Luteitalea sp. TBR-22: one gene and its partners. The protein of the gene in region 4 binds, or shares a complex with, the protein of the main gene of each other region. Links are inferred from orthologs where the notes say so. Each region holds a gene or a part of one and is shown on either strand. Other genes may lie near its edges.

Evidence for each region.
Region 1: the proteins of TBR22_RS10420 (region 4) and TBR22_RS19405 are in contact, whole or in part, in a crystal structure (PDB 6I1P), measured with the Thermus thermophilus proteins. The link is inferred for Luteitalea sp. TBR-22 from one-to-one orthologs. Residues at the interface, in WP_096411123.1 of Thermus thermophilus: Val22, Thr23, Val24, Pro25, Tyr26, Pro27, Val31, Ala32, Leu33, Phe37, Pro64, Ala65, Asn94, Met95, Leu96, Arg97, Cys98, Ile99, Phe100, Phe119, Glu120, Met121, Ala122, Asp123, Tyr124, Glu125, Tyr126, Asp128, Leu129, Lys144; in WP_096411117.1 of Thermus thermophilus: Ala56, Arg57, Asn58, Asp59, Arg62, Phe63, Ala110, Ser113, Ser114, Gly115, Gly116, Met117, Asn119, Gln125, Asn126, Asp134, Val135, Tyr136, Val137, Pro138, Gly139, Cys140, Arg143, Glu145, Ala146, Ile148, Tyr149, Ala150, Met152, Gln153.
Region 2: the proteins of TBR22_RS10420 (region 4) and nuoH are in contact, whole or in part, in a cryo-EM structure (PDB 6ZJN), measured with the Thermus thermophilus proteins. The link is inferred for Luteitalea sp. TBR-22 from one-to-one orthologs. Residues at the interface, in WP_096411123.1 of Thermus thermophilus: Thr2, Leu3, Lys4, Leu6, Ser9, Thr13, Tyr16, Leu17, Val22, Thr23; in WP_096411122.1 of Thermus thermophilus: Arg41, Phe42, Val44, Arg45, Met46, Thr296, Tyr354.
Region 3: the proteins of TBR22_RS10420 (region 4) and nuoD are in contact, whole or in part, in a crystal structure (PDB 4HEA), measured with the Thermus thermophilus proteins. The link is inferred for Luteitalea sp. TBR-22 from one-to-one orthologs. Residues at the interface, in WP_096411123.1 of Thermus thermophilus: Thr2, Ala5, Leu6, Ser9, Ile12, Thr13, Tyr16, Leu33, Lys34, Pro35, Arg36, Phe37, His38, Leu58, Ala61, Ala62, Cys63, Pro64, Tyr66, Ile99, Phe100, Cys101, Gly102, Leu103, Glu105, Glu106, Ala107, Cys108, Pro109, Gly111; in WP_223903221.1 of Thermus thermophilus: His72, Arg73, Leu76, Gln77, Thr80, Tyr81, Arg84, Thr144, Tyr148, Arg151, Asp158, Glu161, Trp162, Val163, Thr164, Gly165, Gln166, Asn171, Arg174, Lys179, Glu180, Asp181, Leu182, Pro183, Glu184, Glu185, Arg200, Glu203, Leu207, Glu210.

What each region holds. Positions count from the first base shown.
Region 1 is NZ_AP024452.1:4,604,421-4,608,570, reverse strand. What follows is about bases 1,210-4,150. They hold TBR22_RS19405 (NADH-quinone oxidoreductase subunit B), read left to right. Parts: upstream 1,210-2,412; coding sequence 2,413-2,889; downstream 2,890-4,150. Other genes in these bases: nuoD (NADH dehydrogenase (quinone) subunit D), read left to right, coding at 4,105-4,150; TBR22_RS19395 (SIS domain-containing protein), read left to right, coding at 3,484-4,089; TBR22_RS19400 (NADH-quinone oxidoreductase subunit C), read left to right, coding at 2,894-3,487; TBR22_RS19410 (NADH-quinone oxidoreductase subunit A), read left to right, coding at 2,006-2,368; TBR22_RS19415 (glycosyltransferase), read right to left, coding at 1,210-1,514. In the rest of the region: more of TBR22_RS19415, read right to left, coding at 1-1,209. UniProt on the Escherichia coli protein: NDH-1 shuttles electrons from NADH, via FMN and iron-sulfur (Fe-S) centers, to quinones in the respiratory chain. The immediate electron acceptor for the enzyme in this species is ubiquinone.
Region 2 is NZ_AP024452.1:4,598,133-4,602,191, reverse strand. Bases 6-2,855 are described here. They hold nuoH (NADH-quinone oxidoreductase subunit NuoH), read left to right. Parts: upstream 6-838; coding sequence 839-1,873; downstream 1,874-2,855. Other genes in these bases: nuoL (NADH-quinone oxidoreductase subunit L), read left to right, coding at 2,728-2,855; nuoK (NADH-quinone oxidoreductase subunit NuoK), read left to right, coding at 2,411-2,713; TBR22_RS19370 (NADH-quinone oxidoreductase subunit J), read left to right, coding at 1,879-2,394; nuoF (NADH-quinone oxidoreductase subunit NuoF), read left to right, coding at 6-817. Also shown: more of nuoF, read left to right, coding at 1-5; more of nuoL, read left to right, coding at 2,856-4,059. UniProt on the Escherichia coli protein: NDH-1 shuttles electrons from NADH, via FMN and iron-sulfur (Fe-S) centers, to quinones in the respiratory chain. The immediate electron acceptor for the enzyme in this species is believed to be ubiquinone.
Region 3 is NZ_AP024452.1:4,602,340-4,605,326, reverse strand. The notes cover bases 1-2,951. They hold nuoD (NADH dehydrogenase (quinone) subunit D), read left to right. Parts: upstream 1-860; coding sequence 861-2,042; downstream 2,043-2,951. Other genes in these bases: nuoF (NADH-quinone oxidoreductase subunit NuoF), read left to right, coding at 2,648-2,951; nuoE (NADH-quinone oxidoreductase subunit NuoE), read left to right, coding at 2,039-2,644; TBR22_RS19395 (SIS domain-containing protein), read left to right, coding at 240-845; TBR22_RS19400 (NADH-quinone oxidoreductase subunit C), read left to right, coding at 1-243. Outside these bases: more of nuoF, read left to right, coding at 2,952-2,987.
Region 4 is NZ_AP024452.1:2,534,111-2,538,075, reverse strand. Bases 612-3,367 are described here. They hold TBR22_RS10420 (NADH-quinone oxidoreductase subunit I), read right to left. Parts: upstream 2,335-3,367; coding sequence 1,888-2,334; downstream 612-1,887. Other genes in these bases: TBR22_RS10410 (sensor histidine kinase), read left to right, coding at 3,340-3,367; TBR22_RS10415 (PEP-CTERM sorting domain-containing protein), read left to right, coding at 2,591-3,214; TBR22_RS10425 (bifunctional homocysteine S-methyltransferase/methylenetetrahydrofolate reductase), read right to left, coding at 612-1,879. In the rest of the region: more of TBR22_RS10425, read right to left, coding at 2-611; more of TBR22_RS10410, read left to right, coding at 3,368-3,965. UniProt on the Escherichia coli protein: NDH-1 shuttles electrons from NADH, via FMN and iron-sulfur (Fe-S) centers, to quinones in the respiratory chain. The immediate electron acceptor for the enzyme in this species is believed to be ubiquinone.

The DNA of each region.
Region 1 (4,150 bases), 2.1 Mb from region 4 along the record:
AGCGCACGGGCCCAGCGGCTCGTGTCGGGATGCAGGTGAGCCGGGGCATCGGCCGGCCACCGGTCGGGCACCGGCTGCGCGGCGGCCCAGGTCAGCGCTGCCTCGTAGTCGCGGTGCATGCGTGGCAGCGTGTGGCGCGCCTCCCACCAGCCGCGGGCGTTGTGGCCCAGCGACGCGCGGAGGTCGGCGTCGATCACCAGGCGCCGAAGGGCCCGGACGAGCATGTCCTGCTCGTCCTGCAGGTCCACCGAGACGGCGACGGCCCGGGTCGGCGACGGCGGCTGGAACACTGCCGCGGCGTCGGTCCGGTCGTGCTTGAGCGTCCAGTGCCGCGGGTCGAGCGTCGGCACGTCGGCGGTCGACAGCTGGTCGGGCACGATGGTCGGCTTGCCGGCCGCCAGGCAGCGGAGCCACGACGCGGAGGTCTCGCGCGCCGTGGGCCAGCGCAGGCAGAGGCACACGTCGGCTCCGCGCAACTCGGCCGCCAGTCGGTCGTCGTCCACGTAGCCGGTCACCTCGAGCAGGTCGCGCGTGCCGGTCCGGGCCACGTCCTGCCAGAGCGCATAGTGCTCGCCGATCTCGCCCACCAGCCGCAGCCGCACCGCCGGCAGGTCCGCCCTCAACACCTGCAGGGCGCGCAGGATCGGCAGGATGCGCTTTTCGGGCGTGATCACGCCGAAGGCAGCCACGACCACATCACTATCGGCCTTCGGTAGGCTCTCTGAGCCCTGAGTCCTGAGCCCTGAGCCTGCCTCGGCCTTCGTCATGCGGCCGTCGGCCTTCGGCAGGCTCTCTGAGCCCTGAGCCCCGAGCCCTGAGCCATTCAGCGTGCTCTCTGAGCCCTGAGCCCTGGGCCCTGAGCCCGCGTCCCTGGGTTCCGAGCCTGCCCACGGGTCCGGCACCCCCATCGACACCGCCCGGATGGGCGTACCGGGGAACTCTTCGGCCAGCGCCTGCCGCAACGGTTCCCCATGCACGACGACCGCCCGCGCGCCACACATCACCGTCCGGAGCATCGGCCACAGGTAGTAGGGCGACCCCTCCAGGCCGGCGACCACGAAGTCGGCGACCCGTGGGTCGACGCCGGGATGGTTGAAGCGGAACTCGGCGCGGTAGTCGTCGTCTCGCCGGTCACTCAAGAGGGCGTGGGCACGCGCGTGGTGGAGCGCGGCGTCGTGCAGCACGACCAGCCCGGGCCACCGGAGCAGGTAGGGCCACTGGTAGCGATGGCAGGCGGCATTGCCCATCTGGTAGACGATGAGGTCGTACGGCTGGCGCTCCTGGGCGACGGGGAAGTCGTAGGCGCGGAGGAGGGGCAACCCGAGCGGCCCTTCCAGCGGGACGGTCAGTGGGCCCCGGCCGGCGTGCAGGTGCCCGCCGGCGGCTTGCCAGACCCGATCCTCGACGTACAGGTCGATGGCGTGGTGGCCGGCGAGTCCCTGCAGGACATCGAGGCTGTAGGCCGCGATCCCCGAGTGCACCGGGGGCAGGGGCGAGAACCAGGCGAGGCGCACGACAGCACAGTACTGTACTCGGGCGGCTCGAGGGTGGAGGCTCGAGGCTCCCGGCGCACGTCAGGCCCAAGGCCCAAGGCCCAAGGCCCAAGGCCCAAGGCTCGAGGCTCAGGGCTCTGAGAGCATCGAGAGAGCGGCGCGTTGGGCTCGGCGGGCATGGCGACGGACTCTGGGCCCGGCCCCCATTGCCGCGATGCCAGCGCTCCGGGCCTCCTGGTGCCCGCTGCCCGGTGCCCGCCGCCCGGTACCCGGTGCCCGCTGGCCGGTGCCCGGAGTCTGCGTGCGGTTCCCGACTCCCGACTCCCGACTCCCGACTCCCGGAATGCATTGCAGATGAGTGCGTAAGCGGGCTAGCATCTACGGGATCGAGCCCCGCCTGCGGCAGGCGCCGGCGGGACCGACAGCGGGGGCGCGCGTGATGGGCACGCACGGCCACGCTTGCGCGACTTTTCACAAGCGCCACCTCCGCCGCGGCGCGGCGACCTACACGCATGGACGGCTGGGTTCCGATTCTGCTGCTGATGGCCTTCGGCTTCTCCTTCGCCGCGGGCAACGTCTTCCTGTCGCAGTACCTCGGGCCGCGCAACCCGACGGCCGAGAAGCTGGCGCCCTACGAGTGCGGCATGCCGCCGGTGGGTGACGCTCGCGAGCGCATGTCGGTGCGGTTCTACCTCGTGGCGATGATCTTCCTGCTGTTCGACATCGAGGTGGCGTTCCTCTATCCCTGGGCCGTGGCCCTGCGCGAACTGCAGTGGACCGGGTTCGTGCAGATCCTCGTCTTCTTCCTGATCCTGATCACCGGCTATGTCTACGTGTGGCGCAAGGGCGCCCTCGACTGGAACACGCGGGACTGACCGTCCCGCCCCGGTGTCGAAAGAGCTGACGGACTGCTGCAGTCATGGCTGATATCGAAATTCCCGTTCTCACGACCACGGTCGACAAGCTGGTGGGCTGGGCCCGCCGCTCGGCCATCTGGCCGGTGGCGTTCGGCCTGGCCTGCTGCGCCATCGAGATGATGGCCATGGCCGCCAATCGCTACGACGTGGCGCGCTTCGGCGCCGAGGTGTTCCGCGGCTCGCCGCGACAGGCCGACCTGATGATCGTCGCCGGCCGGCTGTCGCGGAAGATGGCCCCGGCGCTCCGGCGCGTCTACGACCAGATGCCCGAGCCCAAGTGGGTCATCTCCATGGGGGCCTGCGCGTCGGTCGGCGGGGTGTTCGACAACTACGCCATCGTGCAGGGGGTCGATCAGGTGGTGCCGGTCGACGTCTTCGTGCCCGGCTGCCCGCCGCGGCCCGAATCCCTGATCTACGGCATCGTCCAACTGCAGCGGAAGATGGCCCGGTCGCGCCAGCCGCTGGTCAACTTCGGCTGATCGCATGGACTTCGCAACGCGACTGGATGCCCTCCGGCAGGCCCTGCCGGACGTGACCATCGAAGAGGTGCCCGCGCCGGACCAGCCGGCGATCGTGGTGCCGGCCGCCGACATCGAGCGCGTCGCCCGGCAGCTGCGCGAGCACCCGGCGCTGCAGTTCCAGGCGCTGGCCGAGTGCACCGCCGCCGACTTCTGGCCCCGTGAGCCGCGCTTCGAGGTGGTCTACCACTTCGTGTCCATGGGGCCGGAGGCCCTGGGCGCGGGCGTGCCCCCGGCGCAGCGGCTCCGCGTCAAGGTGCGCGTCGGCGGCGAGACGCCGAGCGTGCCGACCATCGTGCGCATCTACCCGAACGCCAACTGGTACGAGCGCGAGGTGTTCGACCTGTTCGGGGTGGCCTTCGAAGGCCACCCGGACCTGCGGCGCCTGCTGATGCCCGAGGACTGGGAGGGGCACCCGGCGCGCAAGGACTACCCGGTGCAGATCCACAAGGCCGTCGACATCGGCGAGGCCATCCAGGTCACCGAAGAGGAGTTCGTGCGCAACATCGAGCGGCAGCGGCGCGCTGCCAGCGCGAGCGCCGGATTCAACGTGCAGTGACCGACCCGGCCGAAGCCCGCGGCGTCGCGGCGATCGAGGCGGCGGCCGACGCGCACCGCCGCGCCGCGGCGGTGCTCGGGCCGGTAGTGGCGCGGACCGCCTCGCAGGTCGCGGCAGTGCTCGCCGCCGGAGGGAAGGTCCTCGCGTGTGGCAATGGCGGCAGTGCGGCCGAGTGCCAGCACTTCGCCGCGGAACTCACCGGACGCTTCCGTCGCGAGCGGGCCGCATGGCCGGCGATGGCGCTCACGGTGGACACGAGCGCGCTGACCGCGGTCGGCAACGATTACGGCTTCGACCGGATCTTCGCCCGGCAGGTCGAGGCGTTCGGGCGGCCCGGCGACGTGCTGCTGGCCATCTCCACGAGCGGGCGGTCGCCCAACGTGGTGGCGGCGGCCCGGGCCGGCCGGGCGCGCGGACTGCACGTGGTGGCGCTCACGGGGGCGAACCCCGGCCCGCTCGGCGCGGAGGCCGACGAGGTGATTGCGGTGCCGGAGTCCGACACCGCCCGCGTGCAGGAAGTGCACCTGACGGTGCTGCACGCGGTATGTGACGAAGTGGAACGCGCGCTGGCCGGCGAGTCCGGTCAGCGCCTTGAGCCCTGAGCCCGAAGCCCGTATATGGCTGAAATCCGCACCGAAACGATGACGGTCAACATGGGGCCGC
Region 2 (4,059 bases), 2.1 Mb from region 4 along the record:
CCATCGCGGCGCCGGCGCGTACGAGGCCGGCGAGGAGACCGCGCTCATCGAGTCACTCGAGGGCAAGCGCGCGCAGCCCCGCCTCAAGCCGCCCTTCCCGGCCGTCGTCGGCCTCTACGGCTGCCCGACGGTGGTCAACAACGTCGAGACGATCTGCAACGTGCCCCTGATCATCGAGAAGGGCCACGAGTGGTTCGCCTCGATCGGGCCCGAGAAGAACACCGGGCCGAAGCTGTTCTGCATCAGCGGCCACGTGAAGAAGCCCGGCGTCTACGAGGCGCCGATGGACACGACGCTCCGGCAGCTGATCTACGACTACGCCGGCGGCATGCGCCACGACCGGCAGATCAAGGCCGTGATCCCCGGCGGCTCCTCCACGCCCGTGCTGCTGCCCGACAAGCTCGACACGCACCTGAGCTTCGACGGGATGGTCGCCGCCGGCTCGATGCTCGGCTCGGCGGCCGTCATCGTCATGGACGAGACGACCAGCATGGTGTGGGCGGCCAAGAATCTGATCCACTTCTACAAGCACGAGTCGTGCGGCAAGTGCACGCCGTGCCGCGAGGGCGTGGACTGGCTGTACAAGATCCTCGACAAGATCGAGCGCGGCGACGGCGAGCCGCGCGACGTCGAGCTGCTGCTCAGCGTGTGCGACAACATCGGCGGCAAGACGCTGTGCCCGTTCGGCGATGCCGAGATCGCGCCCGTGCTGAGCACCATCCAGCACTTCCGGGCCGAGTACGAGGCCTACATCACGACGGGCGAGTCGCCCGTGACGAGCGACTTCCGCGCGGCCGAGCCCGTCGGCGCGCACTAGCGAGAAGAGTCCGTGCCGACGATCACTCCCAGTCTCGTCTTCCAGATCTCGCTCATCGGCGTGGTCTTCTTCGCGCTGCAGATCTCCGCAGCGGTGCTCGTGTACTTCGAGCGCAAGATCTCCGGCTGGGCCCAGCAGCGCGTCGGCCCCAACCGGACGGGGCCCCTGGGCCTCCTCCAGCCGCTTGCCGACATCGTCAAGCTGATCTTCAAGGAGGAGCTCCGTCCGGTCGCCGCCGACAAGTGGCTGTTCTACCTGGCGCCGATCCTCTCGGCGACGACGGCCTTCGCGGCATTCGCCGTGATCCCGTTCGGCCCGCCGACGACGTTCTTCGGGCTGCTGGAGAAGCCGGTGCCGCTGCAGGTGGCCGACCTGAACGTGGCGGTGCTCGTGGTGTTCGCCATCACCTCGATGGGCATCTACGGCATCGTGCTGGCCGGCTGGGCCTCCAACAGCAAGTACTCGCTGCTCGGCGGCCTGCGCAGCTCGGCGCAGATGGTCAGCTACGAGCTCGCCTACGGCATGTCGCTGGCGTCGGTCCTGGTGATCGCCAACACGCTGTCGCTGCGCGAGATCGTCGACGCGCAGGCCGGGGTGTGGTGGCTGTTCAACGCCATCCCGGTGCCGCGCTGGTACGTGTTCCTCGCGCCGGTCGGCTTCTTCATCTTCTTCGTGGCCGGCATCGCCGAGACCAACCGCGCGCCGTTCGACTTCCCTGAAGCGGAGCAGGAACTGGTCGCCGGCTACCACACCGAGTACAGCTCGATGTCGTTCGCGCTGTTCTTCCTGGCCGAGTACGTGAACATGGTGGTGGTGTGCGGCGTCGCCACGAGCCTGTTCCTGGGCGGCTTCTACATGCCCGGCCTGCCCGACTGGCTGGGGCCGCTGTGGTTCATCGGCAAGCTCGCCTTCCTGCTGTTCTTCTACATCTGGATGCGCTGGACGCTCCCGCGCTACCGCTACGACCAGCTGATGGACTTCGGCTGGAAGCGCCTGCTGCCGCTCTCGATCGTCAACCTGCTGGTGACGGCCGCCGGCGTCCTCTACTGGAGCTGAGACCCGTGGCCCCCTGGCTCTTCTACCTGTTCGCCGCCATCTCGCTGATCTGCTCGCTCGGGGTCATCGGGCAGCGCAATCCGATGTACAGCGTGCTGCTGCTCATCGGGTCGTTCATCTCGCTGGCCGGCCTCTACGTGGGCCTCGACTCGCCGTTCGTCGCGGTCACCCAGATCGTCGTGTACGCCGGCGCCATCATGGTGCTGTTCCTCTTCGTGGTGATGCTGCTCAACGCGCCGCGGGAGGACGTCGCCCCGGGCGCCCAGCTGCCGATTCCCGGCGGCGTCAAGGCGTTCGGCGCGGTGCTCGCGCTCGGCATGGGCACGATGCTGGTGTGGGCGCTCAGCCGGCTCGGGGCGGTGCCCTTCGTCAACGACCCGCAGGCCGCTGCGCGGGTCGCCTCGGTCCGCGACATCGGCGTCATGCTGTTCCGCGACCACGCCTTCGCGTTCGAGGTCACCTCGATCCTCATCCTCGTCGCCATGGTCGGCGCCGTGGTGCTGGCCAAGAAGACCGTCTAGGCCCGGACATCCGCCGATGATCACGCTCAATCACTACCTGCTTCTCTCCGCGCTGCTGTTCAGCATCGGGACCGCCGGCATCTTCCTGCGGCGCAACCTGATCACGCTGCTGCTGTCGGTGGAGATCATGCTCAACGCCGTGAACCTGACGTTCGTGGCGCTCGGGCGCTTCAACGGGTCGGTCGAGGGCCAGATCATCACGTTCTTCGTGATGACCGTGGCGGCGGCAGAGGCCGCCGTCGGCCTGGCGATCGTCATCGCCCTGTTCCGGCACCGGGAGACGCTCACGCCCGATGCCTTCACCTCCCTGAAGTGGTAGGGCGACAAGACGCGATGCTCCTGTTCATCATCCTCGCCCCGTTCATCGGGTTCCTGATCAACGCGTTCCTCGGCCGGAAGCTCCCCAAGGCCGTGTCGGGCGGCGTCGCCGTCGCGGCGCTGCTGGCGTCGTTCGGCCTGTCGCTGGCCGCGGCGGCGCAGATCTTCGGCGCCCCGGCCGACCAGCGCGTCCTCGAGCAGACGGTCTTCACGTGGATGTCGTCGGGCGACTTCACCGTCCCCTTCGCGCTGCGCCTCGACCCGCTCTCGACCGTGATGATCCTGGTCATCACCGGCATCGGCTCGCTGATCCACATCTACTCGACCAGCTACATGCACGAGGAGCGCGACGGCGAGTACGCGCGCTACTTCTCGTACCTGAACCTGTTCGTCGCGTTCATGCTCACGCTGGTGCTCGGCGCCAGCTTCCCGATCATGTTCGTGGGCTGGGAGGGCGTCGGCCTCTGCTCCTACCTGCTCATCGGCTTCTGGTTCTCCAAGAAGTCGGCCACCGATGCCGGCAAGAAGGCGTTCATCGTCAACCGCATCGGTGACTTCGCCTTCATCCTCGGCATGTTCGGCGCGTTCGTCACCTTCGGCACCCTCGACTTCACGGCCATCGCGCAGAAGGTCGCGACGATGCCCGTCGAGCTCACCTGGGGCGTGCTGTCGATCACGACGCTGCTGTTCTTCATCGGCGCCACCGGCAAGTCGGCGCAGATTCCGCTGTACGTCTGGCTGCCCGACGCCATGGAGGGGCCGACGCCGGTCTCTGCCCTCATCCACGCGGCGACGATGGTGACCGCGGGCGTGTACATGATCGGCCGCAACGCCGAGCTGTTCGCGCACGCGCCGCACACGATGCAGGTGGTGGCGGTGATCGGCGCGCTGACTGCGCTGATGGCCGGCACGATCGGCCTGGTGCAGAACGACATCAAGCGCGTGCTCGCGTACTCGACGGTGTCGCAGCTCGGGTACATGTTCCTGGCGATGGGCGTCGGCGCCTTCTCGGCCGGCGTCTTCCACCTCTACACGCACGCGTTCTTCAAGGCCCTGATGTTCCTCGGCTCCGGCTCGGTCATCCATGCGATGGCCGGCGAGCAGGACATGCGGAAGATGGGCGGGCTGAAGAAGTACATGCCGATCACCTACTGGACGTTCGTGATCGGCGCGGCGGCCATCGCCGGCGTGCCCGGCCTGGCCGGGTTCTTCAGCAAGGACGAAATCCTGTTCCAGGCCTACTACACGGGCCACACCGGCCTGTGGGCCATCGGCGCCCTCACGGGCCTGCTGACGGCCTGCTACATGTTCCGCCTCATCTTCATGACGTTCCACGGCAAGGAGCGG
Region 3 (2,987 bases), 2.1 Mb from region 4 along the record:
AACTGGTACGAGCGCGAGGTGTTCGACCTGTTCGGGGTGGCCTTCGAAGGCCACCCGGACCTGCGGCGCCTGCTGATGCCCGAGGACTGGGAGGGGCACCCGGCGCGCAAGGACTACCCGGTGCAGATCCACAAGGCCGTCGACATCGGCGAGGCCATCCAGGTCACCGAAGAGGAGTTCGTGCGCAACATCGAGCGGCAGCGGCGCGCTGCCAGCGCGAGCGCCGGATTCAACGTGCAGTGACCGACCCGGCCGAAGCCCGCGGCGTCGCGGCGATCGAGGCGGCGGCCGACGCGCACCGCCGCGCCGCGGCGGTGCTCGGGCCGGTAGTGGCGCGGACCGCCTCGCAGGTCGCGGCAGTGCTCGCCGCCGGAGGGAAGGTCCTCGCGTGTGGCAATGGCGGCAGTGCGGCCGAGTGCCAGCACTTCGCCGCGGAACTCACCGGACGCTTCCGTCGCGAGCGGGCCGCATGGCCGGCGATGGCGCTCACGGTGGACACGAGCGCGCTGACCGCGGTCGGCAACGATTACGGCTTCGACCGGATCTTCGCCCGGCAGGTCGAGGCGTTCGGGCGGCCCGGCGACGTGCTGCTGGCCATCTCCACGAGCGGGCGGTCGCCCAACGTGGTGGCGGCGGCCCGGGCCGGCCGGGCGCGCGGACTGCACGTGGTGGCGCTCACGGGGGCGAACCCCGGCCCGCTCGGCGCGGAGGCCGACGAGGTGATTGCGGTGCCGGAGTCCGACACCGCCCGCGTGCAGGAAGTGCACCTGACGGTGCTGCACGCGGTATGTGACGAAGTGGAACGCGCGCTGGCCGGCGAGTCCGGTCAGCGCCTTGAGCCCTGAGCCCGAAGCCCGTATATGGCTGAAATCCGCACCGAAACGATGACGGTCAACATGGGGCCGCAGCATCCCGCCACGCACGGCGTGCTGCGCCTCGTCGTCGAGCTCGACGGCGAGCAGATCGTGAGCGCCCAGCCCACGATCGGCTACCTGCACACCGGGATCGAGAAGACGGCCGAGCAGAAGAAGTGGCAGCAGATCGTCCCGCTCGTCGAGCGCATGGACTACCTCGGGCCACACTCCAACGCGCTGGCCTACGTGCTCGCCGTCGAGAAGCTGCTCGGCGTGGAGGTGCCCGAGCGCGTGCAGAACATCCGCGTGCTGATCGCGGAGCTGCAGCGCATCATGAGCCACCTGGTGTGGCTCGGCACCCACGGGATGGAGATCGGCGCGATCACGATGATGATGTACTGCTTCCGCGAGCGGGAGCTGCTGCTCAACATCAACGAGATGCTCGCCGGATTCCGGCTGTTCCCGAGCTACATCCGCGTCGGCGGCCTCCGCGAGGACCTGCCGCACGGCTTCCACCAGGCCGTCACTGCCTTCCTCGACCGCTTCCCCGCGAAGATGGACGAGTACGAGGGCATGCTCACCAAGAACTCGATCTGGATCGGCCGCACCAAGGGCGTCGGCATCCTGACCAAGCAGGACGTGCTCGACTGGGGCCTGCTCGGGCCGATCGCGCGCGGCTCCGGCGTCAAGTACGACGTGCGCAAGGTCTTCCCGTACCTGACCTACGCGACCTACGACTTCGACGTCCCGACCAGCGAGGTGGGCGACGTCTACGCGCGCTACCAGGTGCGCTGCGCCGAGATGCGCGAGAGCTGGAAGATCTGCAAGCAGGCGATCGCGCGCATCACCCCGACCGGCGAGTGGGGCGTCGACGACCCGCGCATCGTGCCGCCGCCCAAGGACAAGGTCTACTCGGAGATGGAAGCGCTCATCCAGCACTTCCTGATCTACTCGCAGGGCTTCACCGTGCCGGCCGGCGACGCCTACGTGCCGATCGAGGGCCCGCGCGGCGAGCAGGGCTTCTACGTCGTGTCCGACGGCACCAACCGGCCGGTGCGCGTCAAGTCGCGCCCGCCGACGTTCCTGGCGCTGCAGGCGCTGCCCAAGCTGATCGCCGGCGGCCTCATCGCGGACGTCATCGCGGTGATCGGCTCGGTTGACGTCGTGATGGGAGATTCGGATCGATGAGTTTCCACCCGCAGATGCCCTACGGCGAGGGCTGGCACAAGAGCGAACGCTTCATCCCCGAGGAGGGGCCCGCGTTCGCGTTCACGCCGGAGCACCGCGCACAGCTCGAGGAGCTCTGCACCCACTACCCGCCGGAGCGCCGCAAGTCGGCGATCATCTCGGCGCTGTACATGGTGCAGGCGCAGCAGGGGCACGTCACCCTCAACGCCATGCGCCACGTCGCCGAGGTGATCGGCTGCACGACGGCCGAGGTCGAGGACGTCGTCACCTACTACGTGATGTTCTTCACCAGGCCGGTGGGCAAGTACGTCCTGCAGGTGTGCCGCACGCTGTCGTGCGCCCTCAACGGCGCCGAGAAGGTGACCGCGGCCCTCTGCAAGCACCTGCACGTGCAGCCCAACGAGACCACCGCCGATGGCCTGTTCACGGTGATGGAGTTCGAGTGCCTCGGGGCGTGCGATCGCGCGCCCGTGATCATGGTGAACAACGAGCACTGGCACGAGTGCCAGCAGCCCGAGGACGTCCCGGCCCTCATCGAGGGCCTGCGGACCCGGGGCCTCGCGGCCCTCTCCGGGTGCCACCTCGTGAAGGAGCGTACCTAGGCCATGCCCACGTTCGAACCGGTCCTGACCAAGTACGTCGACGAGCCGAACGGCTACACGCTCGACTTCTACGTGCAGCACGGCGGCTACCAGGCCCTGCGCACCGCCCTCGGCATGGCGCCCGACGCGATCGTCGACAGCGTCAAGAAGTCGGGCCTGCGCGGCCGCGGCGGCGCAGGCTTCCCGACCGGCCTGAAGTGGTCCTTCGTGCCCAAGGACAACCCCAAGCCGAAGTACCTGTGCGTCAACGCCGACGAGAGCGAGCCGGGCACGTTCAAGGATCACGTGCTGATGGAGCGCAACCCGCACCTGCTGTTCGAGGGGTGCGTGATCGCCTGCCGCG
Region 4 (3,965 bases):
CTCACGCGGATTGCCCCACCTGGGGCAGGAGGTCCTCCGACCTCGTCAGGGCGCCGAGCACGTCCAGCGCCGTCGCCACCCGACCACCGGCGGCTGCGACGATGATGCCAGCGACCAGCGGCCGGATCGCCACGACGAGTTCACGGGCGATCGTGAGCGCCTCCTCATGCACGCGACCGGTCCGCTCGGCCTCTGCCATGCGCGTCACCAGAGCCTCGGGCACGCTCACGCCGGGTTCCTCGTTGGCCAACTGCTCGGCCTGACGCGCGCTCTCGAAGGGGCGCACGATGGCCAGCACCGGCACCCGCTGCTCGGTCGTCTCGTCGAGGAACTGCCGCAGCGCGTCGACGTCGTAGATGGGGCCCATGACCACGAACTCGGCGCCGGCCTCCACCTTGTACCGATAGCGCGAGAGCTCACGCTCGGGCATCACCGCCGTCGGGTTGGCCGCGACGCCGATGTGGAAGCCGGTGGGCACCCCGATGGGCTGGCCCCCCACATCCTCGCCGCGGTTGAAGCGGGCGGCGACGTTGGTCAGGCCGATCGAATCGACATCGAACACCGCGGTGGCGTCCGGATAGGCAGACCGGCGCAAGGGCCGTCCCGTCACCAACAGGAGGTTGCGCAGCCCGAGCGCGTGCGCGCCAAGCAGGTCCGCCTGCATGGCGTGCAGGCTGTGGTCGCGGCAGCTGTATTCCAGGATGGCCTCGACACCGGCACTCTGCTCCACGGTGACGGCACTGGCCAGGGCGCTCATGCGGGCTCGCGTGCCCGACCCGTCGCTCACCAGCACCACATCGAGGCCGTTGATGCGGGCCTCGCGCGCCTGCTGCGCGATGCGGTCGTGTCCGAAGCCGGCCGGCGGCACCAACTCGACGCCGGTCACGAAACGCCCCCGCCGCAGGGCATTGGCCAGGCGCGATCTCGACTCGACCGGCACGGGCGTCACGGCTTCGCGCACCGGGGTGGTCCCGGTCACCGAGGGCGACGTCGGGGCCGGCGCTCCGAGGGCGTGTACGGCAAGGGCGATCTGGCGCACGTGATCGGGGGTGGTGCCGCAGCAGCCGCCGATCAGCCGCACGCCGGCGCCGACGAACCGCCGCGCGTACGACGCCATGTAGTCGGGCGAGCAGAGATACAGGTTGCGGCCGTCGACGTCGCGGGGCTTGCCCGCGTTGGGCATCGCGGCGAGCAGCGTACCGGGCACGACCTTGGCCAGCCGTTCGACCGTGTCGAGCATCGCCGCCGGTCCGACGCTGCAGTTGACGCCGATGACGTCGGCGCCGAACTCCACCAGTTGCGGCCCGAACTGCTCGACCGGTGTGCCGTCCAGCGTGTTGCCGTCCTCGGCGGTGGTCAGCATCGCGACGACCGGGCGATCACTGACGCTGCGGATGGCCCGGATGGCGGCGCCGATCTCGCTGACGTCCCGGAAGGTCTCCAGCACGAAGAGGTCGACGCCCCCGTCGGCCAGGCCACGCGCCTGCTCGGCGAAGATCGCCGCCGCCTCGTCGAGGCCCGTCTTGCCCCACGGCTCGACGCGCACGCCGAGCGGCCCGATCGAGCCGGCCACCCACGCCCCGTCGCGCGCCGCATGGCGCGCGATGCGCGCGCCGGCCACGTTGATCGCGTGCACCTTCTCGGCCAGCCCGAAGCTGGCCAGCTTCAGGCGATTGGCGCCGAAGGTGTTGGTCTCGATGATCTCGGCGCCGGCGCGCACGTAGGCCTGATGGACCCCGACGACGAGGTCGGGCTCGGTGAGATTCAGGTCCTCGAACGCGCGATTGAGGAAGACGCCGCGGGCGTAGAGCTGGGTGCCCATCGCGCCATCGCAGATGAGCACCCGAGCGCGCAGGGCGTCGAGGAAGGACTCGGTCACGGACGGGGTTACTTGCGCGCCGCCGGCGCCTGAGCCTGGCCAGGCACGGGGACGAGGAGGTCTTCCTTGTCCCACACGAAGTCGTCCTTGCTGTACACGGCCAGTTCGTAGTCCTTGCCCATGAAGATGGCAGACACGGGACAGGCCTCTTCGCAGTACCCGCAGAAGATGCAGCGGGTCTTGTGGATCTGATATGTGCGGGCGTAACGCGGCCCGGCCATCACGCTGCCGTCGTTCTCGGCAGGTTCGAGGTAGATCGCATCGGCGGGACATGCCACGGCGCAGAGCCCGCATGCCACGCACTTCTCCAACCCGTTCTCGTCGCGCATCAAGACCTGCTTGCCGCGCCACTTCGGGAACATCGGAACCTTCTCGTCCGGGTAGTTCACGCTGATGGGCTTCTTGAACATGTGCCCGAGCGTGGTCTTGAACCCGACGATCCAGGGACGAATCATCTGTCTGAGCCTCCGGTGGGCCCCGTCGCCCCACCAGGGCACGGAACCACTTCGTAGTGTAACAACAAGAACGACATGCGGGTATCGAAGGTGGCAGGGGACGGGCCCGGCGCCGCTCGAATTAGTCTACCCCTGCAGAGACAAGAGTCGCGAAGTCTGGATCAATCATCCCTCTTGAGGGTACGGGAGCGTCCGCCGGCTCAGGCGGAGAAAGCTCGGCCCTTTGGCGCATTTGCTGCATAATCAGCGCTCAACAATGAAGCTCACCCATTTCGTCGCTGCCCTCTCCTTCTTCGTCGGCCTGTCTTCCAGCGCTCCGGCGCAGGCGGCGCCGATCTCGGCCACGGGTCAGGTCTCCCTCGGTGTCGCGGACTGGACGCCGGCCGTCCTCATCAACGTCGGGACCACCTTCAACTTCACCTACTCCCTGTTCACGGGCGGCACCGGCGCCCTGACCATCGTTCCGGGCTTCGTCCCGCCGGCCGTGAACCCGGCGGCCGCCGTGGTCACCCAGTCGATCACCGCCACGGTGGGCGCGCCGGTCAGCTTCGATGCCGCCTGGGGCGACTTCACGGGCACGGTGACCACCGCCGCCCTGAACCCGGGCAGCACGTCGACCAACCGATCGGTGTCGGTGACGGCCTTCGGCACCTTCGTGCCGCAGGGGCTGGTCAGCACGTTCACGCCGGGCCCGATGAGCCTCACCTTCTCGGCCACCCAGACGCGCATCGGCGGCCGCCGTAGCGACGACGAACTCGGATCCGTGTCGGCGTCGTACACGGTGGCCTCGACGGTGCGCCGCATTCCGGAGCCTGCGAGCCTCACGCTGGCCGGCCTGGCCCTCGCCTCCGCAGGCCTGTTGCGTCGACGTCGGCGCTGACCGGCTCGGCCTGAATCCGGATCCGACCTGGCCGGACGCGCCCTGCGGCGTGCCCGGCCGTCGTGTTTCTGCAGCCGCCGGCCGGCGCCGACCAGCGACAGCCCGGCCGGAGGTTACACTGCCCTGTGCCCCAGGGTCCGCGCTTCCTGACGTTCGAGCAGTACCTGCTCGTGACGCAAATCGTGCAGCTGGCCGCCGTGGCCGCGCTGTCGACGATGCTGGTGCGGTTCCGGAGGTTTCGCACGCTCCTGCTGACCGAGCGCCGCGACTGGCCGGAGCGGGTCAAGTTCATCGGCGCCCTCGGCATCCCGCTGTCAGCAGGCGTCGCCAGCCGGCTGCTCCTCAATTACGCGGCTGCTGACGTCTCCCTCGGCGGCGCCTACATGGCCGGCCTGGTCGCCGGTCCCTACGCCGGCGCCATCGTCGGCGCCATGGTGGGGCTCACCGCGATGGCCGGCGGCGAGTGGATCGCGGTGCCGCTGTACGTCGGTTGCGGCTTCGCCGGCGGCGGCCTCCGCGAGATCTGCCCCAAGGATGCCATCTGGCACTTCTCCCCGTTCGTGCTGACCGGGTTGCTGCGCTACCTCTGGAAGCTGGTGCGCCGGTTCGAGGTGGACTGGCAGATGCTGCTCATCGCGGCGCCGCTGGCGCTCGAGGTGCTGCATCAGGCCCTCGGCCATCGTTACGGCATCGAACGCCTGTTCTTCTTCCCGGCGCACTCTCCCGGCATGCTGGCCCTGACGCTGCTCGC